Arcticibacter tournemirensis: one gene and its partner. The protein of the gene in region 1 interacts with the protein of each later gene in a pairwise test. Links are inferred from orthologs where the notes say so. Each region holds a gene or a part of one and is shown on either strand. Other genes may lie near its edges.

Region 1 (7,700 bases):
AGTATGTTAACGGTTTCCTCATCATTATTTTTTGACTCGAGCTGCTGAAGCGCATAATGCTGGATGATCACCAACGGTAAAATAATTTTTTCCCTTAAGGCTATAGACCGCCGTTCTACAGGATATTGCTCCATCAGAACAGTAGTACCGGTAAGTTCAAGCATCAGTCTGCGGGTAAGGTCGTATTCGTTCTTGAGACGGGTCCAGAAAGGCCCGAACACCGGATCTGACTCCAGGTACGCAGTAACCCTGAAATCGGCTTTCGACATCGACATGATGCAGTTATCCATCATGGTCTTAAATTGCCCCGACGACTCGTAAAGCGCTTTCACATCATCCCAGATCCCATCTTCTTTCGCCTTCTTCAAAGTCGAGCCTACTCCATAAAATCCCGGGATATTCTGTTTAAGCTGCGTCCAGGCAGTTACAAAACTGATTGCTCTTAAATCCTCAAGTTTTAATTCGCCACCCGAATTCCTCTTAACAGGCCTGCTGCTTATATTGATTTGAGATAGCAACTTCAGAGGGCTATGTTCTTCGAGGTATTTAAGGAAAAGAGGGTCTTCTCTTAACGAAACAAACGCTTTGTGACTTGTATCAGCCATTGAAGCAAGAAGGTCTTTCTGCTTAGTGGTCAGCGTGTTCTTGTCGTTTTCATCGTAAGAAGAAAGAACGCCCGCATTGATCATCTGCTCGATATTAAAATGAGCCGTGTCAAACGATCCGTACTGGCTGCTGATGGTTTGTCCCTGTATAGTAAGCTGAATCTGGTCGTTAGCGATTTCTTTACCCATGGTGGCATAAAAGCGATGAGTTTTGCCTCCGCCACGTGCAGGAGGCCCGCCGCGACCGTCGAAAAACGCGAGCTGAATGCCATATTTCCTTGCCAGAGCGGTGAGTTCCACTTTTGCTTTATAGATTGACCAGTTCGCCATCAGATATCCACCATCTTTGGTACTGTCTGAAAAGCCGAGCATGATAACCTGTTTATCATCCCTGTTCTTCAGATGCTCCTTGTAGAAAGGATTCGAATAAAGGCGTTCCATAACGGTACCGGCAGCTTTAAGGTCTTGCACCGTTTCGAACAGAGGAACGAAATCAACCGTTAGCTCTTCCTTTTTCCAACCGCTCCACAAGAACATATTAATTAGCTGCAGAATATCCGAAGCCTGCTGACAGTTACTAATAATAAACCGGTGAGAAGCCTTCTCTCCTCCCGCACTTTGCATGCGCTTCATCAGTCTGATGGTACTGAACGTGTCCGTACTCAGGTCTTCGTAACCCTCTGCAGGAATATCGGCCTCCTCGAAATTAATCAGCGCTAGTTTCTCCTCTTCGGATAAAGAATCGTAATCATCGGGTAACAGTTTTTTTAAATGAACCCGGCCTTCCTGATGAGCTTTTCTGAGTACCCTGCTGTCCTGGCGGATATCGAGAGACGCAAAATAGCATCCAAACAATCTTACCTTGTGTACCAGGTCATCAATTCTGTCGGTAAATAAACCATCATGCACCTTAAGAAGCACATCTTTCACAGCTTCCAGATTCTCGATGATCTCATCTTTTTGATTTTTAGGCTCACCCGCTTTCACAAAGCTGTTTTGATAAAACAGGTCCTGCAGCCGGTTCATATAATCTTCCACCCCTCTGAAGGTGATACGGCGGCGGAGCGATCTGAAATCGCGGTAGTAACAACGGAACAGGATCTCCCTTAGCAGCTCCGAAACCTCCTTTGTACTTTGAGTGGTAACATTCGGGTTGCCGTCGCGGTCGCCGCCGGGCCAGAAGCCAAGTTCGATGAGCTGGTGAGCATTAAAGATCGGACCTTCGAATTCATTCTCGATTTCCTTCTGCAGATTCGACACCACGTGATAAAACACGTTTTCAAGGAACCATGCCAGGCTCGCCGCCTCGTTTACCGGGGTCGGCTTGCTCTTATTGAAAAAAGGAGTTTTGCCCAGCTGCTGCAGCAAAAGGTGTATTTCGTTGATATTATTTGATTTAATTGCTTCGGTAAGGTCGGTTATAATAGCAAGCACCCGTCCAGGATAAAACTGTGTGGGGTGAGCTGTAAGCACCAGCCTTAAAGAAAAATCCTGAAGTTTCTGCCTCAGCTTCGCCTTTGTAGAAGAATTCGTAGAACTCTGCTGCAATAGAGCGATCAAAGAACCACTTTCTTCGGGACTATGTGTTTTGTTGAAAGCCGAATCCTCGATAGCATCAAAGAGAACCACCTGGCGTTCGATATACTGAATAAACCTGAACAGAAGGTCGAAACGGTCGGCCGCCTGTACATACTGTTCATATTGCCCGAAAAAACTTTCAATAATTTCAGAAGGAGCAATATTCTGCCTGACACTTTCTTCGCAATGCGATGTAAAAAAGGGCAAGAGGGTCCCGGTATGCTTTACCCGGTAAAACGGAAGAGTTAGAAATAAGCTGTTATAAAGCTCAAATCGTGTGACCACTTCACTGGCAAAAACTGCTTCTTTTTGACTTAGTTTCATTATGATACTTTGGTTGTAGATAGCAAAAATAACAGGTTTAAGCCTTTAGCGAAATTTTTATTATACAGTAAGTTAAGGAGTTAACAAAAAGGCCCGGTTTATTCCTGATAATCCGGGCTCATTTTATTCGCTTATTGCATTGATAACTAAATCTTTATCCTGTTGAAATATTTTAAAAATTACTGCTTCAAGAAATTAAATATTATAATAAATATTACAATTTATTAACCGTTTTTTAATTCATGTCTATCCATTTATTATTTCTCCTCCATTCGGATGCAGTACCTGGCCGGTCATGTAACTTGAATCTACCGACGCCAGAAACACATAACAAGTGGCCACTTCTTCGGGCTGCCCGGCGCGTTTCATTGGAACGTCGGTACCGAAGGTAGCAACATGTTCTTCGGGAAAGCTGGCCGGAATCAAAGGAGTCCAGATAGGTCCAGGAGCTACCGCATTTACTCGAATGCCTCTTGACGCCAGTGTCGACGACAGCGACCTGGTGAATCCAACAATAGCTCCTTTTGTAGATGCATAGTCTATCAGATGGCTGCTGCCCCGGTAAGCGGTTACGGATGTTGTATTGATAATGGCGCTTCCCTTCTGCAGATACTTCAACGCTGCCTTCGTGAGAAAGAAATGAGGAAAAATATTGGTGCGAAACGTCCTTACAAGCTGCTCCTCTGTAATGTCTTCCAGGTTTTCCTGCGGATACTGAACCGCGGCATTGTTAACCACAATATCCAATCTTCCAAATTCTCCCACGGCTTTTTCTACAATATCGATACAATGAGCTTCGGTACTGATATCTCCTGCGATCAGAAGGCATTTCTGCCCTTCCCTTTCCACCTGCCATTTTGTTTCCTTTGCGTCCTCATGTTCATCAAGATAAGATACTACTACGTCTGCCCCTTCACGGGCAAATGCCACGGCAACAGCACGGCCAATACCACTGTCGCCACCAGTAATGATAGCAACTTTACCTGCCAGTTTAGAAAATACGTCCTGCTGTTCACCCTCATAGGCTGGTCTCGGGGTCATCTCCGACTCAATCCCCGGCTGTCTCTCCTGATGCTGTGGTGGCTGTGCACCCTGCAATTCATTTTGTTCCTGCATGTTCTGTTTTTTAGATAGATGTTGTTAAACTACTTATTTAACAATGGAAAGAAACGAGGGTTTTTAATTTTGAACCTTAAGCATTTTAATTAATATTGCCTCATGTTGTTCGACGACACCTACAAAACGATAGCAAAGCCAGCAGAAGGGGTTTTTCGGGATAAAGGAAGCAAATTTATAGCCTATGCATTCCCTGCCGGCACAGAAGAGGAGGCAAAAGTATTCGTTGCAAATGTAAGATCTGCACATCCCAAAGCAAGGCACCATTGCTGGGCGCTGCGCCTCGGCCCTGACAAGACATCCTTCAGGATAAACGACGACGGTGAGCCGTCGGGAACAGCAGGACGCCCAATTCTGAACACATTATTATCAGCCGGCCTCACTAACGTCATAGTCATCGTAGTGCGCTACTTCGGTGGCACGCTGTTGGGCGTTCCAGGCTTGATCAACGCATACAAAACCGCAACTTCAGAAGCTTTAAAAGTAGCTGAGGTTGCAGAGAAAACAATAAATGACATTTATAGATTTAACTTCGACTACCTGCAGATGAATGACGTAATGCGGATTATCAAGGAAGAAAATCTGCATATCCGGAAGCAGGACTATGATAACGATTGCTCTGTTGAAGTTGAAATACGCAAAAAACAGCTAAACACTGTACTTGAAAGGTTTAGCAAGGTAGATGGATTAAGGCAGCGCTACCTGTATACCGTATAAATTAATTACTTAATTTCCTGTCTATTCTCTGAGTGATTTCGCTGATAACAAAGGAAGGTATAGAGCCTTTTATGAGCTTCCAGCAATGATTGCTATCCTGAGCCAGCGTACACATATATGTTTCATTATCAAGCTCTACCTGGTATCCATCTACACCTTGGGTAACTACTAACTCATTAAACTCACCGTTATCAAACAGGTTTATAAAGAAATTAAAGCTGTTTGCCTTTGCTGCTGTTGATTCGTCAATGCTTTTCATACATCAAATTATTAAAGATCACATAAAAGATAAGAATACCGGATTAAGATCCGTCTTCACGAACAACACCAATAGTTCAATGAATGTATACTAGATAACATTTACAAACCGAAAAAGGTTCTTCAGAAACTAAAAATAGTTAATAATAATTTAACATTCAATTCCGGTTCAAAGATTCATACATAAAAGCGTCCTTTCTTACGAAAACCGACTCTTCAGCGCAGCCAGCTTGCTGTTAAAATCCTCCTCCGGGACCCTCTTTTTTCCGACTTTAGCAGCAGGCTTGTTTACCGGTCGCTGTTCCTCCGTTTTCATAGACAGCGAGATCCTTTTGCGGCTGGCGTCTACTTCTGTGACCGTGACCTCTACTTTCTGATGCACTTTTACTACTTCGTTGGGATCCTTGACGAAGCGGTTTGAAAGCTGGCTTAAATGAACAAGCCCGTCCTGGTGTACGCCAATATCTACGAAAGCGCCAAAATTCGTAATGTTGGTAATGATTCCGGGGAGCTTCATCCCCACCTTAAGATCCGCTATGTCATTCACACCTTCCGTAAAGCTAAATGCTTCAAACTGCTCACGCGGATCACGACCTGGCTTTGCCAGCTCCTGAAGTATATCCTGTAAGGTAGGCAGTCCGACGGCATCACTCACGTATCTTTCAGGACGGATCTTCTTACGTAGGGTATCATCCTTCATCAGGTCCTCCAGGCGGCAATTCAAGTCTTTTGCCATCTGTTCGACCAAGCTATAACGTTCCGGATGTACTGCGCTTGCATCAAGCGGGTGCTCTGCATTCCGGATGCGAAGGAAACCAGCCGATTGCTCAAACGCTTTATCGCCCAGGCGAGGCACCTTTTTCAGTTCATCACGTCTCTTAAAGGCGCCGTTTTTATTACGGTATTCCACAATGCCCTTCGCGAGCTGCGGACCCAGACCCGAGACATAGGAAAGGATTTGTTTAGATGCTGTGTTCAGCTCAACTCCTACTGCGTTCACACAGCTTATAACAGTGTCATCCAGTGATGTCTGCAACTTATTCTGATCGACGTCATGCTGATATTGCCCTACTCCAATCGACTTGGGGTCAATCTTCACCAGTTCGGCCAGGGGATCCATCAGCCGTCTTCCGATGGACACTGCGCCCCTTACGGTGATGTCCTTATCCGGAAACTCCTCCCTTGCCGCCTCCGATGCGGAATAGATAGAAGCCCCACTCTCATTCACCATCACCACATTTACTCCGGGAAGATTTAACCGACGTATAAAAGTCTCTGTTTCACGTCCTGCGGTTCCGTTACCTATAGCAATAGATTCAATGGAATACGTATGGACAAGATGGTAAATAGTCTTTTCCGCCTCAGCAACACCGCCTGAGCCGGTATGCGGATAAATGGCAGTATTCTCCAGCAGCTGCCCCTGTTCGTCAAGACATACAACCTTACATCCTGTGCGGAAGCCGGGGTCTATTGCCATGATTCGCTTTTGCCCCATGGGTGCCGAAAGCAACAGCTGACGTACGTTCTCTGCAAATACCCTGATGGCCTCTTCATCAGCCTTCTTTTTGGTGAGCAGACGAACCTCTGTTTCCATCGAAGGCTTCAGCAGCCTTTTGTAACTATCGGTAAGCGCCAGGCGCACCTGATCGGATGCCGCATTATTTGACTTCACAAAAAACCGGTCGAGTATGGCGATTGCATCGTCTTCAGGCGGAAACACATCCAGCGAAAGAACAAGCTCCTTTTCACCCCTTCGCATGGCCAGAATACGATGGGAAGGCGCGGTCTTTACCGGCTCCTTCCAGTCAAAGTAATCTTTATACTTGGCGCCTTCAATCTCTTTTCCTTCAATTACTTTAGAACTAAACTCGCCTTTTTCTATAAACAGTTCTCTGATCTTCGCCCTTGTGTCTGCATTCTCACTGATCTGTTCAGCAATAATATCACGGGCACCTGCCAGAGCTTCTGCATCCGTAGTTACACCCTTCTCCTGATTTATATATTTAGCAGCTTCTTCAAGAACATCAAATTTATGCTGTTCCATCAGAAGATCTGCAAGAGGTTGCAGTCCCTTTTCCCTTGCCGCACTGGCGCGGGTCTTCCGCTTGGGCCGGTAAGGCAGGTACAGGTCCTCAAGAACGGTCATTGTTTCTGCCTCTTGTATCTGCTTTTCAAGCTCCGGGCTCAGTTTGCCCATTTCAGCAAGCGATTTCAGGATAGCATCGCGGCGTTTATCAAGTTCCCGTAGTTGTTCAGCGCGGTCGCGGATAGCAGCTACCTGAACTTCATCAAGACTTCCCGTCAATTCCTTACGGTACCTTGAGATAAAAGGCACAGTAGCGCCTTCATCTAGTAAAGCAACTGTAGTACTAACCTGTTTTTCGCTTAAAGAAAGCTCCTCGGCTATCTTCTTAAAATGTGAAATCATATCTTTCCAAGCAATCAGTAAAAGTCTGCGAATTTGCGGCTATCTCCGGATAATTCAAAATTTGCTTATCCACATTCCCTGCAGAAACGCAGAATATTTTTCAATGCATCTTGTACGTAACCTTAACTTAAAACCTGCTACGGCACTTTAAACTTTCAACTTTGAACTTTAAACTTTAAACCTTCAACTCACCGGAGTCCCGTTTTAACAAGCAACCCAACGGTGATGGCTGTAGCAACGCTGATGAGCGTCCCGATAAGAACGTACTCTGTGCGTTGCGGGGCATCCTTGGTATCGCTAAAGCGAAGGATAGATTTTGCGGCTGTAAGCAAGCCTATAGCGGCATACTGATCGAATACTACCAGTACAAAAATAATGAGGCGTTCGAGGATACCGATCCATTTTCCTGCATTACCCAGGGTAAACTCCTGCTGCGGGATCTGGTTTCGCCATTTTGAAGTAAGCATTCCGATCATGATTCCCGAAGGATACGAAAGAAAGATCACGGCCAGCGTAACCAGCCAGTAAGGTTTGCTGTTTACCACCGACAGCACTGTCTCCGCCGTAGGTATTTCTGCGGGGAAAAGCAAAGCACCCAGGGCGGCAATTACAGCCAGATGCAGAAACTGGTCGGCAAAGAAATAAATTAACGTTGCGGGACGGTATGATTTCCA
Region 2 (8,026 bases), 370 kb from region 1 along the record:
AAAATATGAGGGCCTTAAAGATCAATATCAATTTGCCCGCACGTCTGTTGGCCGCCTGGCAAACATGCTGAAAGATTCACTGATCGCCCAGCAGCAATATGATGAAGCATACACTCGTATGCAGGGTGCTAAAGCACAATTAGATGCTGTTACAGCACAGATAAAAGAAGCGAAGGACGGCGCCCGGGCAGAGCAGCAGACTATGGCGATGGGGCAGAAAGACCGCGCAGCAGGAGCGCTGAAAGAAGCAGGTGCCGCCTCCGTTGAGCGTTATGTTATCGCGCCACAGGATATGAGCATAGAAAGCATCACACTGCATAAAGGCGAACTTGCTTTACCCGGCTATGCACTTTTCACAGGCTATCTGAACACCACTACGTACTTCCGCTTTTCAGTTCCCGAATCAGCTATTGCAAAGGTTAAGAAGAAACAAAGGTATACAGTCCATATACCTTATAATAAAACGGACATTGAGGGCGAAGTAACATCTGTGAGCCAACTTAACCACTATGCTGACATTACTACGGCGTACCCCGACTTTGAGATGGGCGAAGCGTTGTATGAAGTGAAAATCAGGCCGGTCAATCCTGCGCAAACAAACACGCTTCTGGCAAACGCGACGGCAACATTGGAACTATCAAAGAAATGACAAGCTTCACTATAAAAAGCCTTTACTATCTCCTGTTGCCAACGCGGATATATTTAGTTGAAAATACATGAAAACTTTCTTTGATCTCGTACTTCGGGAATTCAAACTCTTCAGGTCGAATTCTGTACTGATTCTCCTTTTTATCGGGGCACCTCTTACATACGGAATTCTTTTTGGGTATACGTATAAAAAAGGTAAGGTAACCGATCTGCCGATTGTGGTGGTTGATGAAGATCATTCTTCGGTAAGCAGCCGTATGATTGATATGCTGGACGACAACGAAGTTGTAAAAATAGCAGCCATACTACCCTCAGCCAACAGAATTAAAGACTTCTCTATCAAACATGAGGCGGCGTGTATCCTGATTATCCCTTCAAATTTCGAAGCAGATATACAGTATAAGCGGTATCCCGAAATGCTTGTATATGTAAATGCCGATAATATCCTCACAGCGAATTTTGCCTCAAGAGCGATACAGACGGTTGCCGGAACGCTTAAAGCCGGAATACAAATAGAAGCGCTTAAAAAGACAGGTGTACCTCAATCTCTCGCAGAAAAACAATATGAACCATTTGCTGCCACTATACTGAGGAACTACAACAAGGGGAGCAATTATATGTACTTCTTATGGCCCGGAATGCTGGCAACCATACTTCAGCAGGTATTGTTCCTTGCTCTTGCCATCACTTTTGCCGCTGAGTACGAAAAGAATACAATGACAGATCTTGCCCTGAAGGCAGGCTCTCCCCTGCTTGCCATTATTACCAAATGCACTCCCTATTTTCTCATGTCGTTTTTAATATGGCTATCCTACGGACTCATGCATATGTGGTTTAAAATACCCATGCAATATAACATGGGCTTGCTCACGCTTCTTGCAGGTTTGTTTGTTTTCGCGGTAAGTATGATGGGAATTCTTGTGAGCATTCTGATTCCGAATCAATTAAAGGCCACGGAGATCCTGATGGTCGTAGCCACACCCAGCTTCGTGATCAGTGGTTTTACATGGCCTTTAAGCCAGATGCCTATCGGTGTAAGGATCCTTGCTGATGCCATTCCGCTCACTCACTTTCTTCAAATCTACAGGATCCTGATGGTAGAAAATGGAACGTTCGACCTGGTACAAAAACCGGTTTTATACCTCGCTGGGTTAAGCATTTTTTTCGGATTGCTTGCATGGATTGCGCTTAGCAGGAAATTCAGGAAACTGCGACAGATTAAAGAACAGTAATTCGCGGTATATGGGAAGTTTTACAACTCTCTGACCTGCCTAAAACAAAAATCGGCGGGGAAGAAGTATCTTTGTACTTTGTTATGAGTAAGCACGGAAGAATTTTGGTTGCAATGAGTGGAGGGGTCGATAGCTCCGTGGCCTCTGTCATGTTACACGAACAGGGGTATGAAGTAATTGGGCTTACCATGAAAACATGGGATTATGCATCGTCCGGATCATCTTCGAAGGAGACTGGCTGCTGCAGTCTCGACTCCATTAACGACGCCCGCTCGCTCGCCGTTGCTTATGGATTTCCTCACTATATACTGGATATCCGCAGCGAGTTCGGGGACTTTGTGATCGACAATTTCGTAGCCGAATATCTTGCCGGACGCACGCCCAACCCCTGTGTGCTTTGCAATACTCACATTAAGTGGGAAGCGTTGCTTAAGCGGGCAGACAAGCTTGACTGCGAATTTATCGCCACCGGCCACTATGCCAATATTCGCCTTGAAAATACAGGGCGTTATGTTATATCCAAAGGGAAAGACGAAAACAAGGACCAATCCTACGTTCTTTGGGGTGTATCCCAGAGAAATCTTGCGCGAACGAAGTTTCCGCTTGGAAGTTTTACCAAGGCAGAGATCCGGCAGATGGCGCTCGACATGGGGCAGGCAGAACTTGCTAAAAAAAGTGAGAGTTATGAAATCTGTTTTGTTCCCGATAATGATTACCGCGCCTTTTTACGCCATCGCGTAGAGGGATTGGACGAACAGGTACAGGGCGGCAATTTTATATTGAGCGACGGATCGGTTGTAGGGAGACATGAAGGTTATCCATTTTACACTATAGGCCAACGCAAAGGACTAGGCATTGCTTTAGGCCAGCCTATGTTCGTTAAGGAGATTATGCCCGAGAGCAATACTGTAGTTCTTGGAACACAGGATGAATTAAAAAAGGTTACCGCCATGGTAAGAGGACTTAACCTTATTAAATACGACCATATCACGGAGCCTTTGGAAGCAATAACAAAGATAAGATACAAAGATTCCGGAACCATGAGCACTATCGTTGAAGAAGACGGATTAATGAAAGTTAATTTCCATCATGCTGTTTCCGGAATTGCACCAGGTCAGTCGGCTGTCTTTTACGAGGATAACGACCTCCTGGGTGGCGGATTCCTGCTTTAAGTGATTCAAAATCTAATCCGCTACACATCACTTATTTCATTCACTTTACAAAAATTTAAAGCAAATGGATTTTGCATTGGGGTGATTAATGCCTTTATTTGCAAAAAACGCATCCTTTAATGGCAAAAAATCTACTAATCGTTGAGTCACCCGCAAAAGCAAAAACCATAGAAGGCTACCTTGGAAAAGACTTTATGGTTAAATCGAGTTACGGACATATTCGCGACCTGGTAAAAACTGACGACGCGATCGATGTTCTTAATAACTTTACCCAGAAATATGAAGTTCCCGCCGACAAGAAGGCGGTAGTAAGCGAACTGAAGAAACTAGCGAAAGAAGCAGACGTTGTTTGGCTTGCATCGGACGAGGACCGCGAGGGAGAAGCTATTTCATGGCATCTTTTTGAAACACTCGGACTGAAGGAGGATAAAACTAAACGGATAGTATTTCACGAGATCACCAAGCCGGCGATACTGAGGGCCATTGATAATCCGCGTAAAATAGACTACAATCTTGTTAACGCACAGCAGGCACGCCGTGTTCTCGACAGGCTGGTGGGCTTCGAGCTTTCTCCTGTATTATGGAAAAAAGTTAAACCTTCACTTTCAGCCGGGCGCGTTCAATCTGTAGCGGTGCGGCTGATCGTAGAGCGGGAACGAGAGATAAATAAATTTAAAACAACTGCTGCGTATAAAGTAGTAGCCATATTTTCTACCGGAAAACAAAAGGAGCTTTTCAGGGCAGATCTATCGGAGCGGTTTGATACCGAAGCAGAAGCGACAGAGTTTCTGCAGGCATGTAAGAATGCTGCATACAAAATAGAAAGTCTTGAAACACGCCCGGCAAAAAGAAGTCCGGCCCCTCCCTTTACTACCTCTACATTACAACAGGAAGCTAGCAGAAAGCTTGGCTTTTCGGTTTCCCGAACAATGACTGTTGCCCAAAAACTATACGAATCGGGAAAGATAACGTACATGCGTACTGATTCGGTTAATCTTTCGGAAACGGCTCTTGACGCTGCTTCAAACGAAATTAACAAAGCTTACGGCAATCAATATCACCAGTTACGGAAATTTAAGACAAAATCGGCAGGGGCGCAGGAAGCACACGAAGCGATCCGTCCTACTTATTTCGATCAGCACAGCATCGAGGGTGATAACTCTGAAAAACGACTGTATGAGCTTATCTGGAAAAGGGCTATTGCATCGCAGATGAGTGAAGCAAGGTTTGAAAAAACAACTGCAAAGATCGGGATTTCTACCCGCGCTGAACAGTTTATAGCAAACGGCGAGGTGATGAAATTCGATGGCTTTCTAAAGGTATATATCGAGTCGACCGACGAAGATCAGGATGTAAACCTGGATGATGAAAGCGGCAATGCTATCCTGCCGCCGTTAAGCAAAGGCCAGGATCTGAAGGCCCAGGAAATTACAGCTACGGAACGCTTTAGCCGGCCTCCCGCGAGATATACGGAAGCAAGTCTCGTTAAGAAACTTGAAGAGCTGGGCATAGGGCGTCCTTCCACTTACGCTCCTACTATTTCTACTGTACAGAACCGCGGATATGTTGTAAAAGAAGACAGGGAAGGGAAGTCGAGAACATATTGCGTTTTCAGTTTAAAGAACGGAGAGATAAATAAAGACACAAAGACTGAAATTACCGGAGCTGAAAAAGCGAAGCTCTTCCCTACCGACATCGGTGCCGTAGTGAACGATTTCCTGATTCAATATTTCAAAGGGATTGTGGATTACCATTTCACAGCCAATGTTGAAAAGGAATTTGATGAAATAGCGCACGGATTGAAAGAGTGGACTGAAATGCTGAAGTCATTTTATAGCCCCTTCCACCAGGAAGTAGAAAATACCATACAAACCGCTGAAAAAGCCAGAGGGGAACGCGATCTTGGCATTGATCCGGCAAGCGGGAAAAAGGTATCCGTCAGGATCGGAAGGTTTGGACCGTTCGTCCAGATTGGAGAGGCTGACGATGAGGAAAAACCGCGCTATGCAAGCCTTAGGAGCGGCCAGATGATCGAAACAATCAGCCTTGAAGATGCACTGGAACTTTTTAATCTGCCAAAAAAAGTCGGTGCCTTCGAAGATAAAGATATGACTGTGGCTATCGGCAGGTTCGGTCCTTATATCCGGCACAACAGTGCGTTTTATTCCCTGCCTAAGGATGTAGACCCGCATAGTGTCACAGAAGAACAAGCGATAGAAATTATAAAGAATAAGCGGATAAAGGATGCGGAGAAGCTTATTAAAACGTTTGATGAAGATCCTGCCGTTAAGGTTTTAAACGGTCGCTGGGGGCCTTATATTGAATACGGCAAACAGAACGTTAAAATCCCCAAAGGGAAGGAAGCAAAAGATCTTACATTCGAGGAAGTAAAGGCGCTGGCAGAAGCCGCCGAGAAAGAACCCAAGAAAAAAGGTGGAAGGTTTGCGAAAAAGAAGGGATAAATAGTATCGAGATATGAGTATCAAGATTTGAGACAGGAGATTTGAGAAAAATACTAATATCTAACAACCCAAGATATGAAAAAAGATCTGCCCGAAAATATTGTTGAAGATATAGCTATTGCTGTGGTTCTTGAAAGAGAGAGTCCCGAAGCAAAAGTTTGGAATGTCTATCTCGTTAATCTGAAGGCTGAACAGATTGATATGGTACTTGTGTCATCTAAGGGCTACGGACAAAAGGATGGCAAAGATGTAAAAACATCTATACTTCGCCATTCTATAGGCACCGTTGAAAGCGGCAGTTATGCCCTGATTGAAGCTATAGACGAACAGGTATTCGGCCTTACAAATGAATACTGGCTCAGCTATTATATAAAAGATCAGATATACGATAAAAAGTTCATCTTCCTTCCCGAAAGCATCGTTGAATCGAACATCATCAGGATACCCGTCGTTAATAAACCGGGAGTAATGATCAGGTAAAGAGCGCCTGAAATCTTTTTTTATGAATTTAAATCTTCTTAAATTCACAAAAATCTTTTATATGCCTTCCGAAAAATCTTTCACAAAGAAACAGATCACCGTTCTTCTTGCCTTCATTGCCGTGCTTTCCATTGCCGGCATTACCTACTGGAACTTAAAACGCTATAAAAAAAGCAATTATGTGGAGTACAGTAAATACATTGAGAGCTTTACCAGTGGAATCGTATCGCGCGAAAGTGCGATACGTATAAGACTGGCCAGTGATATTCAGAATACCTATTCGGCGGGAAAGCCGGCGGGAGACGACTTGATAGAAATTTCTCCGGACGTGAAGGGAAAGGTCTATTGGATTGATTCAAGAACATTGGAGTTTAAGCCGGATTCTGAGCTCGACCCAAATCAAAAATACGACGTAACGTTCCATCTTGATAAGGTAATGGAAGTGCCTGGCGAAATGGACGAATTTTCATTCGATTTTCAGACCATCAAGCCCGACTACGAAATAGAGTTTTCGGGACTTCGATCTGCCAGTAACAGTTCGCCCGATAAAATGAAACTTTCGGGAACGCTCATTATGTCGGATACAGAGGAGGACACAAAAGTGGAGCAGCTTCTTAAAGTGGAAAGTCCGTATAAGACAACAGTGACATGGCAGCATAATAATGAATCGAGAACTCACCAGTTTACTATCGACAATATAACCAGAGCCGAAAGAGCCCAGGCCATATCAATATTGTGGGACGGCAGCACCCTGGATATTGACAAAAGCGGAAAAAAGAAATTTGAAATTCCGGCTGTCGGCGATTTTAAAGTCCTGGATATTCGTGCCATTCAGGATAATGAGCAGTACGTTCTCGTACAGTTTTCAGACCCGCTGCGAATTGGACAGGAATTAAACGGACTTCTCGGGATCACCAATTCCGAAATGCCAGCCTACACCATCCAGGGAAGCGAGGTAAAGCTTTACCCGTCGGAACGACTTGAGGGGAACTATGGAGTATTTGTCAACGAAGGGATTGAAAATTTCTCAGGAAAGAAACTCCCCCGTTCTTTCAATGCCAATGTATTTTTCGAAAACCGGCTGCCCTCAGTGACCATCCCGGGAAAAGGTGTGATCCTCCCCCATTCGGGCAAACTGATGATGCCTTTCGAGGCTGTGAATCTGAAAGCTGTTGACGTAACCATCATTAAGATTTATGGAAATAACATTCCACAATACCTGCAGGAAAATTCACTTGACGGCGATGTCAACCTCCGCCAGGTAGCAAAACCGATAAAGCAGGTAAGCATCCGGCTTGATGACGACAAAAGTGTAAACCTTCACAAGAAGACACGCTTCATGCTGGATATCGACAAACTTTTAAGGACTGAGCCCGGCGCTATCTACAGAATTATGATCGGATTCAGGCCCTCCTATTCGGTATACTCGTGTAAAGGAAGTGGCGGAACATTAAGCGACGATGAGAATGAATTGGGTTACAAGGCGAATATCGATGAAGACGATGAGTTCTGGAGCCGGTACGACAACTATTATCCCTATGGATACAACTGGGACGAGCGGGAAGATCCGTGCAGCAATTCATATTATAATCGCGACCGATGGGCTTCACGAAGTGTCTTGGCATCGAACATCGGCCTTATCGCTAAGAACGGAAGCAATAACAACCTTACTGTCGCAGTTACCGATATTCTGAGTGCGGAGCCTAAAGGTGGTGTTACATTGCAGTTCCTCGACTACCAGCAGCAGATCATAGGCGAAGCAAAGTCGGGTAGCGACGGCATCGTTACAATTGCTCTTAAACGTAAACCCTATCTGCTTGTGGCAAAGAACGGTGATGAAAGAGCCTACTTAAAGCTGGATGATGGAAGTTCGCTACCACTAAGCCGCTTCAACACGGGAGGCGAACAAATTCAAAAGGGACTAAAGGGATTCATATATGGAGAAAGAGGTGTATGGAGGCCAGGCGATTCGTTGAATATTACTTTTATACTCGACGACAGGGAGAACAAACTTCCAGTTGGGCATCCCGTG

Evidence for each region. The genes of interacting proteins can lie anywhere in the genome.
Region 2: the proteins of BDE36_RS14525 (region 1) and topA interact in binary tests that used the Escherichia coli proteins (3 or more experiments, as listed by UniProt). The link is inferred for Arcticibacter tournemirensis from one-to-one orthologs.

What each region holds. Positions count from the first base shown.
Region 1 is NZ_VFPL01000001.1:3,442,168-3,449,867, forward strand. The notes cover bases 2,788-5,532. They hold BDE36_RS14525 (IMPACT family protein), read left to right. Parts: upstream 2,788-3,725; coding sequence 3,726-4,340; downstream 4,341-5,532. Other genes in these bases: BDE36_RS14520 (SDR family oxidoreductase), read right to left, coding at 2,788-3,623; BDE36_RS14530 (hypothetical protein), read right to left, coding at 4,342-4,599; BDE36_RS14535 (Tex family protein), read right to left, coding at 4,798-5,532. Also shown: BDE36_RS14515 (phosphoenolpyruvate carboxylase), read right to left, coding at 1-2,507; more of BDE36_RS14520, read right to left, coding at 2,754-2,787; more of BDE36_RS14535, read right to left, coding at 5,533-7,026; BDE36_RS14540 (DUF3307 domain-containing protein), read right to left, coding at 7,215-7,700.
Region 2 is NZ_VFPL01000001.1:3,815,222-3,823,247, forward strand. What follows is about bases 2,772-5,842. They hold topA (type I DNA topoisomerase), read left to right. Parts: upstream 2,772-3,171; coding sequence 3,172-5,514; downstream 5,515-5,842. Other genes in these bases: mnmA (tRNA 2-thiouridine(34) synthase MnmA), read left to right, coding at 2,772-3,052; BDE36_RS16120 (hypothetical protein), read left to right, coding at 5,590-5,842. In the rest of the region: BDE36_RS16100 (HlyD family secretion protein), read left to right, coding at 1-649; BDE36_RS16105 (ABC transporter permease), read left to right, coding at 717-1,880; more of mnmA, read left to right, coding at 1,964-2,771; more of BDE36_RS16120, read left to right, coding at 5,843-5,994; BDE36_RS16125 (Ig-like domain-containing alpha-2-macroglobulin family protein), read left to right, coding at 6,056-8,026. UniProt on the Escherichia coli protein: Releases the supercoiling and torsional tension of DNA, which is introduced during the DNA replication and transcription, by transiently cleaving and rejoining one strand of the DNA duplex.